One region of the Ferdinandcohnia jepli genome, then DNA from elsewhere that is predicted to be linked to it. Evidence: riboswitches for the same ligand, from Rfam matches in the RefSeq annotation. Region 1 holds a riboswitch; the other holds the start of a gene.
What was found. A riboswitch is a leader RNA that binds a small molecule or an ion and turns the genes downstream of it on or off. The one in region 1 is predicted to bind S-adenosylmethionine.

Region 1 (4,410 bases):
CAGCATCTTCTTCCCATATCCCTAACGCTTTAATAATTTCTTGCCCTTTAAAAACAACCTCTCCTTGTTCCCAGTAAAGTTCAGAGATCACATTATTATCGACTGTATGTACATGTAAACTGCAACCGGCAGTGGTTTGGTTATATATCTTTACATGTAATAACGTTTCAGCCGAAGGTTTTTGTTGAGTTGGGGTTGCCGGATATCCATTATCATCTACTAAGAGGAAATCTTCATCTGTTCTCTTTTTCTTATCCTTCCCACTTGCCGTAACAAGAAAGGTTCCTGGATTATCAGATACTTTAATTGCAAGATTACCACTTGTTCCCATAAACCAATCACGTTTTGCTAGTTCGTCCTTAATATCTGCTAGTTCATCCCATTGTTTAATATAAAGTCTCATTACCTCACCTCCACTTTTTCCAAGACATTAATTACATCAAAAAAAGTTTCGAAAGGAGCATATTTAAGACCTAACTCGGTGCATTTTTCAACTAAGAAATCTCTAGCAATAACTTTATCTGCAAGCTTCGCAGCTTGAAGATCAGTTATCGAATCCCCAATTACAATTTTATAGTCGTCTGAACCTGCAAGGCTACGAATCAGAGTCGGTTTACAGCAGCCACATTGATTTGAACATTCAGTATCACATGTATATGGCCATAGAATTCTGATTCTCTCGCCACTAAAGTCAGATTTATTACAGTAGATATTTTCTAACGGTACGAGTCCTTCTAAGAGTGGCTCAACAAAGAAATCGATTCCTCCACTTACCACATAAAGCTGAATACCTTGCTTCTGAGTGAACTCTACAAACTCCTTAAATCCTTCTCGAATAACAGCGTGTTGTGTAATATAGTCTGTTATTTCTTCTTTCCAGTCAGAAGGTAATAATGAGAACAATTGACTTACCCCAACTTGAATAGGAATTTCCTGTGAAAGAATTTGATCCTTAATTCCTACCCATTCTGGTGGCGCAAACTTTTTCATGATTGCTATAATGTTATCTGTATTAGTTATCGTGCCGTCAAAGTCACAAAATAGGATTGGTTTTTTCATATCTATACCTCTTTATATCCCCATAATTCGATTGCCTTTTTTAATTCAGGGCTTTTTGTTGCATATTCAACTAGTGTTGTGCCGGTTAATCCTGCTTCAACTGCTGCTCGAAATGCTTTTCCGCCACCAATCGCACCATCTGGATGACCATGTACTCCTCCACCAGCATTTATAATACTGTTTATTCCAAAATCGCGAAGCAGCAATGGTACTAATCCTGGATGAATACCAGCTGAAGGTACTGGAAATACTGTTTTCATCTGATCATCGCTTTTTGTTAATTCATGAGCGATCTCTAATGTCTGGTCTCTTTCAAGCGCAACACTTCCATATGGTGATGGAAATAACACAAGGTCCGCTCCTGCATATCGTAAAAGTTTTCCAAGTAGCAACGGATTAGAAACGCCATAAAACTCTGAAGGTGTGAGCGCGCCACTAAATGCTGGGTGTGCCATAATTGGGACTGTTATTTCCGGGTCCTCTGCAAGACTTTGCAACACATCAAGTCCGTATGCAAAGACATTAAACAAAAGTAGATCAGCGCCTAGATCCACCGCTTTCTTTGCTTTTTCTTTTAATCCAAAAGTTTTACCTGTCAGGTTTACAGCATAAAGAGAACGATGACCAATTTCAGAATATACTTCATCAAGAACCTTTTTTCCCTCCGTTATTCTTTCCTCGAATGGAGTAAGTGGATTATCAAATAATATTTCATCATCCTTAATGATATCGACTCCACCAAGTGCTTGCTCACGAAGTTGCGCTTTTAGATATTCAATATCTCGGCCAATTACACCTTTAAAAATACTCATTACTAGAGGTCTGTCGTAGACTCCCAGTTTTTCTCTAATTCCTTCTAGCCCAAATTTAGGACCTGGAAAAAATGACTTTATATCTTCTGAAAACTCCAAGTCTAGTAGTTTAATTTCTCCGTCCAGACTGAGTTTTCCAAAGACAGTTGTTAAAATAGCTGGTAAATCAGGACTAAAATTCATTGATGGGTAGGCTATTTTAATGATGCCTTTCTTAACTGTTTTACCTAAATATGTACTAGCATTTGGATCTTCATCGAATTGTTCAATACTAACTACTCTACCCTTATGTTTTAATAGCTGCTCTTGTTCTAACTGAGGTAAATCAGTCCAAGAACCTACTGTTAATCCAAGTGCGATACCTTCTGCTTTTTTCTCTAAATTACCAGAGTCATGAACTAAATATTTGGCAATAATTTCATTCATGTTGATACCTCATTTCTGTAAAAATCAGTGTCAAATAAACAAAAAACCCCTTCATAAGAAGAGGTTAACTAGTAACATCTCCTTATCTCTCAGCTAATAAAGCTGCAAGAATTAGCACCGTGCTTATACGCATAAGTCGGTTGCCGGGCTTCATAGGGCTAGTCCCTCCACCTGCTCTTGATAAGAAAATATAATCTATAAATTTTTAAAATTTAAATTACGAAACGGAATGTAATTTGGATTATGACAGGAATACTTTTTCTTGTCAAATATTTTTTGGAAGAAAAAAATCAGAACAAGTTGAGCTTTTTAATTCGATTTGCAGCCTCGACTAATCGAGCCTCGTCCGTCAGTAAACCAACACGTACATATCCATCACCGTATGAGCCAAAACCAATCCCAGGAGCAACTGCAACATGTGCTTTTTCAAGTAAAAGATCAGCAAAAGTCGCAGATGTATACCCTTTTGGTACAGGTAACCAGGCAAAAAACGAACCTGTTGGTGCCTTAACATCCCAGCCAATTTCTTGTAATGATTGAATAAATGTATTTCTTCTAGATTCATATAGTGCTACGAGTTCATCTACACAATCTTGAGATTCAAGCAGAGCAGCAGCTGCTGCCTCCTGTACTGGACTAAATAGGCTAACATACAAATGGTCCTGTAATAAATTGATCGCCTCAATCACACTTGGATTTCCAACCGCAAAACCTATTCGCCATCCAGCCATATTATAAGTTTTAGACAGTGTGTAGATTTCAATTCCAATTTCTTTCGCACCTTCTACTTGTAAAAAGCTAACTGGCTTCTTCCCGTCAAAACCAATTGCTCCATATGCAAAATCATGAACTACACAAATATCATGTTTGTTCGCAAATTCAACAGTCTCCTCAAAGAATTCCTTTGTCGCAGTTGCGCCTGTGGGATTATTTGGGTAATTTAAGAACATAACTTTGGCTTTTTCTAATTGCTCTGGATTAAGCTCCGAATAATCAGGTAAAAAGGCATTATCTTCTTTTAACGGCATATACTCCATAACGCCACGGGCCAGTTCAACACCAGACCAGTAATCTGGATACCCCGGGTCAGGAACAAGCGCAACATCTCCAGGGTTTAAAAGGCATTGTGGAATTTCAACAAGGCCCGCTTTCCCCCCAAATAATATTGCAACCTCTGTCTCGGGATTTAACGTAACTCCATATTCTCGTTCATAAAATTTAGCGGCAGCTTCCTTCAAAAAAGGTTGTCCTCTGAAAGGAGGATACTTATGATAACTTGGATTTTCAGCAGAATTCTGTAATGCTTTTACAATATGTGATGGTGTTGGTTGATCAGGATTACCCTGGCCTAAATTTATTACATCATGGCCATCCGCCACCACCCTGTTGACCTTCCCTACAAGAGAAGCAAAGAACTGTTTTGGTAAGTTCTTAAGTATGTCAGACTGTTGAAAATTTTTCATGGATTCACCTTCTTAAAAATACTTGAAATTCTAGTGACAAATCATATATTGTTAAAAACAAATTGTAAAGTATTATTTTTTCCAGGAGGCCCAACTATGAATCTAAAAATTGCATGTATTCAACTGGACATTGTATTCGGAGATCCGGTCAGTAACCTTAACAATGTTACTAGAGAAATCGAACAAACTATGAAACAACATACCCCTGATGTCATTATTTTACCAGAGCTATGGACAACTGGATATGACCTTACTAGACTAGATGAAATTGCGGATGAAAATGGTGATAAAACAAAGTCATTTATAAAAGATCTTGCAACATCGTACTCAGTAAATATTATTGCAGGCTCTGTTGCTAAAAAAACGGATGATGGTGTTACGAATACAATGTTTGTCGTTAATAGAGAAGGCGAATTAATTGGAGAATATAGTAAACTCCACCTATTTCAACTGATGGATGAACACCTATATTTGCAAGCTGGGGCGAGTAAAGGCCACTTCACACTTGAAAATATCCAGGCTTCCGGCTTGATTTGTTATGATATCAGGTTTCCAGAATGGATTCGTGCACATACTACAGATGGAGCAGAAATTCTGTTTGTAGTAGCCGAATGGCCGCTCCCACGATTAGAGCATTGGAGAGCATTATT
Region 2 (4,410 bases), on a different contig from region 1:
TGTTTTCATTCTTAGGTGGGACAAGGGACCTGTCCCTCTGACCCACTTTCTATAATACTTCTGCGCCGATTGAGCTTTTAAAGTGTCCTAACGCCCATTCATGGCCAGTTTGATTAAAGCTTGCTACTGCTTTCGAATGCACCACAATTTTGAAGCCTCTGTTGTAGGCATCAACAGCAGTGTGAAGCACACAAATGTCGGTACATACGCCTACAAGATGTACTTCTGTAATTCCACGTTCACGTAGTTTTAGCTCAAGGTCTGTTCCAGCGAATGCTGAATATCTTGTTTTATCCATCCAATATACATTTGGATTTGCTTGTTGATCATTGAATACCCCTTGCAGTTTCCCATACAACAATCTCCCTGATGTATCCTCAATATTATGGGGGGGAAATAATTTCGTTTCAGGGTGTCGGTGATCACCTTCTTTATGAAGGTCAATTGCAAAGACTACATAATCGTTGTTAGAGATAAATTCTTCTGTAATACTCACAATCTCATTTTCAATCTGCTGACCCGGTTCGCCACAGGTTAACGCACCATCTGATGCAACAAAATCATTTGTATAATCAATATTTATCAATGCCTTTTTCATTAGTATTCCTCCTAATCTTAGTAAACATTAATAATTAACATATTGTTAAATGTACGTTTCAAAAAATTAGTATCTAGCTGTATATATTGGTTTAACTACATCCATATCAATAAATTCATAAAGCTGTGTTGGTGCTTTGGATGTACGCTGTGTCTTTTTCCCTGGAACAAGCTTGATAAATGGCAGAGTTTTTATTTTTCTAGCAAAACTTTGCTCACTTGCTATTGCAGGATCATCAGTCACAGTTAGTAATACCGCTTGTAGTTCAGAGTACGTAAATTGTGTCGGTAAAAATCTTTTTGCCACTGTTGTTTGCAGTAGGTCATTGGTAATCATCGCAATCGCATCTTTAATAATCTCAACATGATCGAATGCAAGCTCCAATGACAGAACCTCATCTAGTGCAAATAATTTCACATCTGCTGCATCGTCATTTGCTTTTCGTTTGGATAAACTATGCTCTGGGACAATCGCATAATGGGCGTTTGTGATAATCCAGCCTCTTGGATCTCTACCAGGCTTATCATAGACTCCAAAGTGTTTAATATGAATCCCACCAACACCCGTCTCTTCTTCGAGCTCGCGTTTTGCTGCTTCAAAAGCTGTTTCATCTTCTTGTACAAAACCGCCAGGTAATGCCCACTTCCCTGCTTCAATGTTTGGTTTTCCTTCTGCATTTGTCATTGAGCGTTGTATAAGCATCAGCTTCATTGTCATTTTCGGTGGTTTGTAAACCTCAGCTTTTTCTGAGACAATAGTGAAAACAGCAATATCAGATGTATATCCATCAGGCGTGCGATATTTCTTTACATCATATTGGTTCAATGCTTCTTCGTTCGACATTGTGTTTCCCCTTTTGAAATTAGTATATGTTACTATTAACAAAATGTTAATTGTTAATTATAGTATATCCGAAACTCACCAAAAAAGTCCACATATTCTTTAAAAATTTTTCCCGATATTTGGGATTCGGCAATTACTTGCTCTATGAGTAATTAACTAATAAATATGCTTTAGCAGTTAGTAATTCATTTGCCCTATGAGTGACCAACTGATATGATTGCTTCTCCAGTTGGCAATTCTTAACTCCAATAAACTAACTACTCCCCTTCGTGTATTGCAACCAATAGTAGTTCAAAAACCTACTAGTCCATTTAAGAACACTAGTTAAGCGCAAGATCCAAATTGTGCTTATTTTGGGACTGAACCTGTCCCTCCGTACCACCTAGGTCTTTAGAAAGATTTCTTAAAAATTGTTTGACTTTTCAAATAACACGTTGTAAATTTAGTATTAATTTTATACGGTATATCCTTATCAAGAGCCAGGGGAGGAAATTGGTCCGGTGATCCTGCAGCAACCTCTTATTTTCTACGGAAAATAAAAAGGTGCTACGTCCAACAGACTTATTGTCTGAAAGATGAGGAAGAGATAATAGTACCTCTTCCTCTTGGGAGAGGTTTTTTTATGGCCTCTCACTTGTTTTAATCCAACTAAACACATGAGTTTAGTTTTGATTATTCATATATGCTATAAAATTTAGGAGGCGGTATTATGACAAGTGTTGGGTATTGGTTTATTGGGTTTGCTTTGGTTTACACGTTTTATCTTATCTTTATAAGTCAGATAGCAAAACGGAAGGCAGTTGATGGAAGTGGATTTTTCGTTGGAGGTCGTGGGTTTAATACATTATTAGTCACTGTTTGTATTACAGGTTTATTTTCAGGTTCTTCTTATATCGCAATTTTAGAGCTTAGCTATCTTACTGGTATTTCTGCGATTTGGTATGGTGTAGCGGAAACGATACATGTTTTAATTATTGCACTTGTGTTAATCGCCCCTTTTCGTAAAAAAGCATTGGTTACCATATCTGGGCTTTTAGGTGACCGTTATGGTGAAAAAGTTCGAGGTGTTGCTGGTGCCATCACTGCCTTTACATTCCCGATGTGGTCTGTCGCTACAGCACTAGCTTTTGCATCCGCCCTCTCTGTTTTTACAGGAATATCTCTAATTTGGTCCGTTGCATTAACTGCCCTATTACTCCTTGTATATCTTCAGTTCGGCGGTATGTGGGCAATCGGAATTACACAGTTAAGTAATGTAATTGTCTTTTTCATCATGCTGGGAATCGGTACATATGCCTTTTTCCTTAATCCTGGAATTGATGGACTTAAGACACTCTTTGAAGAAAAACCACAATACGCCTCCCTTGATGGTGCAGGGATCCAAACAATTTTAGCCTGGTTTGGTACTTTCCTTTTTAACGTAATTCTAGCTCAAGCTGCGTTTCAAATGGCTTTGTCCTGTAAAACACCGAAGCAAGGACGCAACGGATTGCTTTATGCTGCGTTACTTGGTATTCCATTAATAATTGGTGCTGTGCTTTTCGGATTAGCTGCTGCACAGGTTGTCCCAAATGAAGGCCGTGGACTAGTAGCAGTTCCAATGTATCTAATGGAAACTCTTCCAGCCCCTCTTGTCGGACTGTTCTTCTTAGGCTTTTGGGCAGCCGCGCTAAGCTGGGGTGCACCTTGCCAATTTTCTGGTGCTACAAGTTTAGGCCGCGATGTTGGAAGTGCCATAAATCAAAAAGCAACGGAAGCGCAATTAATTCGCTATACAAAATGGTCTTTAGTGCTATTAACTCTTTTAATGGTCGGTTTTGCCCTTTTACGGTCAGAGCAGTCCGCCTGGTGGAATGTACTTGCATGGGTTACTAGAAACTCGGCAACTTTTGCACCAGTAGTAGCTGCATTATTCTGGCCAGTTGTAACAAAACGAGCAGCCCTTATTTCACTTTTTACAGGTTCATTATCCGGTTTACTTTGGTATCACCTTAGTGGCTGGGCAGTAAACGACTTTTATTTAAACATCCATCCGGTTTGGATCGGCATGATTGTTAATATCATTACGATAATAATTGCTAGTTTACTTGATACCGCTAGTAAGTGGGAATGGAATGGATCATTTAAAAGTCTGGGATTCTACTCATTTCTCCTTTCATGCACTTTAATTGGTTTTCTAGTCTCAACTTTCTCATTCCTACATCAAAATGGGATTACAGGAATTATCTTAATGCTTATTGTGTCAGGATTTTTTATCAGTTGTATTAGTTTTATAAAAGAGAAAACAACGGTTACAAGACATGTTAGAAAAATAATATAGGAGGCTGGTAGACTTGGGTATTACAACCGATTTACGAAAAATTGATGTAACAACAGTGTGGAAAAAGAACGTTCAAACAGAACAGTTCGTGAGAGGCTTTCAATTTTTAATTGATGAACCTACAAAGATTGGCGGCGACAATGAAGCTCCTACACCATTGGAATATGTATTGGGTGCATTCAACGGATGTATCTTTGTGGTAATCGATTTAGTTGCAAGAGAAATAAATTTTCACTTTGAAAATATTGACATAAAAAGCCTTGCCGTTGTAGATCGGCGTGGACTATTGGGTACTGCAGATGTTTCACCCTACTACCAATCTGTCATAAACGAAATCGTCTTTGAAACTGATGAAACACCAGAGAAACTAGAAGAACTAAAAGAAATCGTACTCAAACGCTGCCCCCTATACAACCTACTAAAAAATGCAGGTGTTGAAATCGAACTAGTTTGGGACATAGCTCCACTGCCCCACCACAAATAAAAAATGGGTCAAGGGACCTGTCCCCTTGACCCATTTTTTATTTATTTTGAGAATAGACTCTTCCAAACTAAGTTTAGGTTTTGTGGGCGTTCAGCTAGTCTTCTCATGAAGTAGCCGTACCAGTCTTTTCCGAATGGAACATAAGTACAGAAGCCGTAGCCTTCG

Region 2: linked by a shared signal. The riboswitch ahead of AB3M96_RS16695 (sodium:solute symporter family protein) and the one ahead of mtnW (2,3-diketo-5-methylthiopentyl-1-phosphate enolase) in region 1 are both predicted to bind S-adenosylmethionine.

What each region holds. Positions count from the first base shown of each region.
Region 1 covers NZ_JBFOKR010000003.1:31,537-35,946, reverse strand. The annotation lists gene AB3M96_RS03725 (methylthioribulose 1-phosphate dehydratase) at 1-403, opposite strand, end outside; gene AB3M96_RS03720 (2-hydroxy-3-keto-5-methylthiopentenyl-1-phosphate phosphatase) at 403-1,059, opposite strand; gene mtnW (2,3-diketo-5-methylthiopentyl-1-phosphate enolase) at 1,062-2,297, opposite strand; SAM riboswitch class I at 2,377-2,484, opposite strand; gene AB3M96_RS03710 (pyridoxal phosphate-dependent aminotransferase) at 2,588-3,760, opposite strand; gene AB3M96_RS03705 (carbon-nitrogen family hydrolase) at 3,794-4,410, shown strand, end outside.
Region 2 covers NZ_JBFOKR010000015.1:94,865-99,274, forward strand. The annotation lists gene AB3M96_RS16685 (cysteine hydrolase family protein) at 50-598, opposite strand; gene AB3M96_RS16690 (NUDIX domain-containing protein) at 665-1,441, opposite strand; SAM riboswitch class I at 1,908-2,023, shown strand; gene AB3M96_RS16695 (sodium:solute symporter family protein) at 2,151-3,761, shown strand; gene AB3M96_RS16700 (OsmC family protein) at 3,775-4,245, shown strand; gene AB3M96_RS16705 (proline dehydrogenase family protein) at 4,287-4,410, opposite strand, start outside.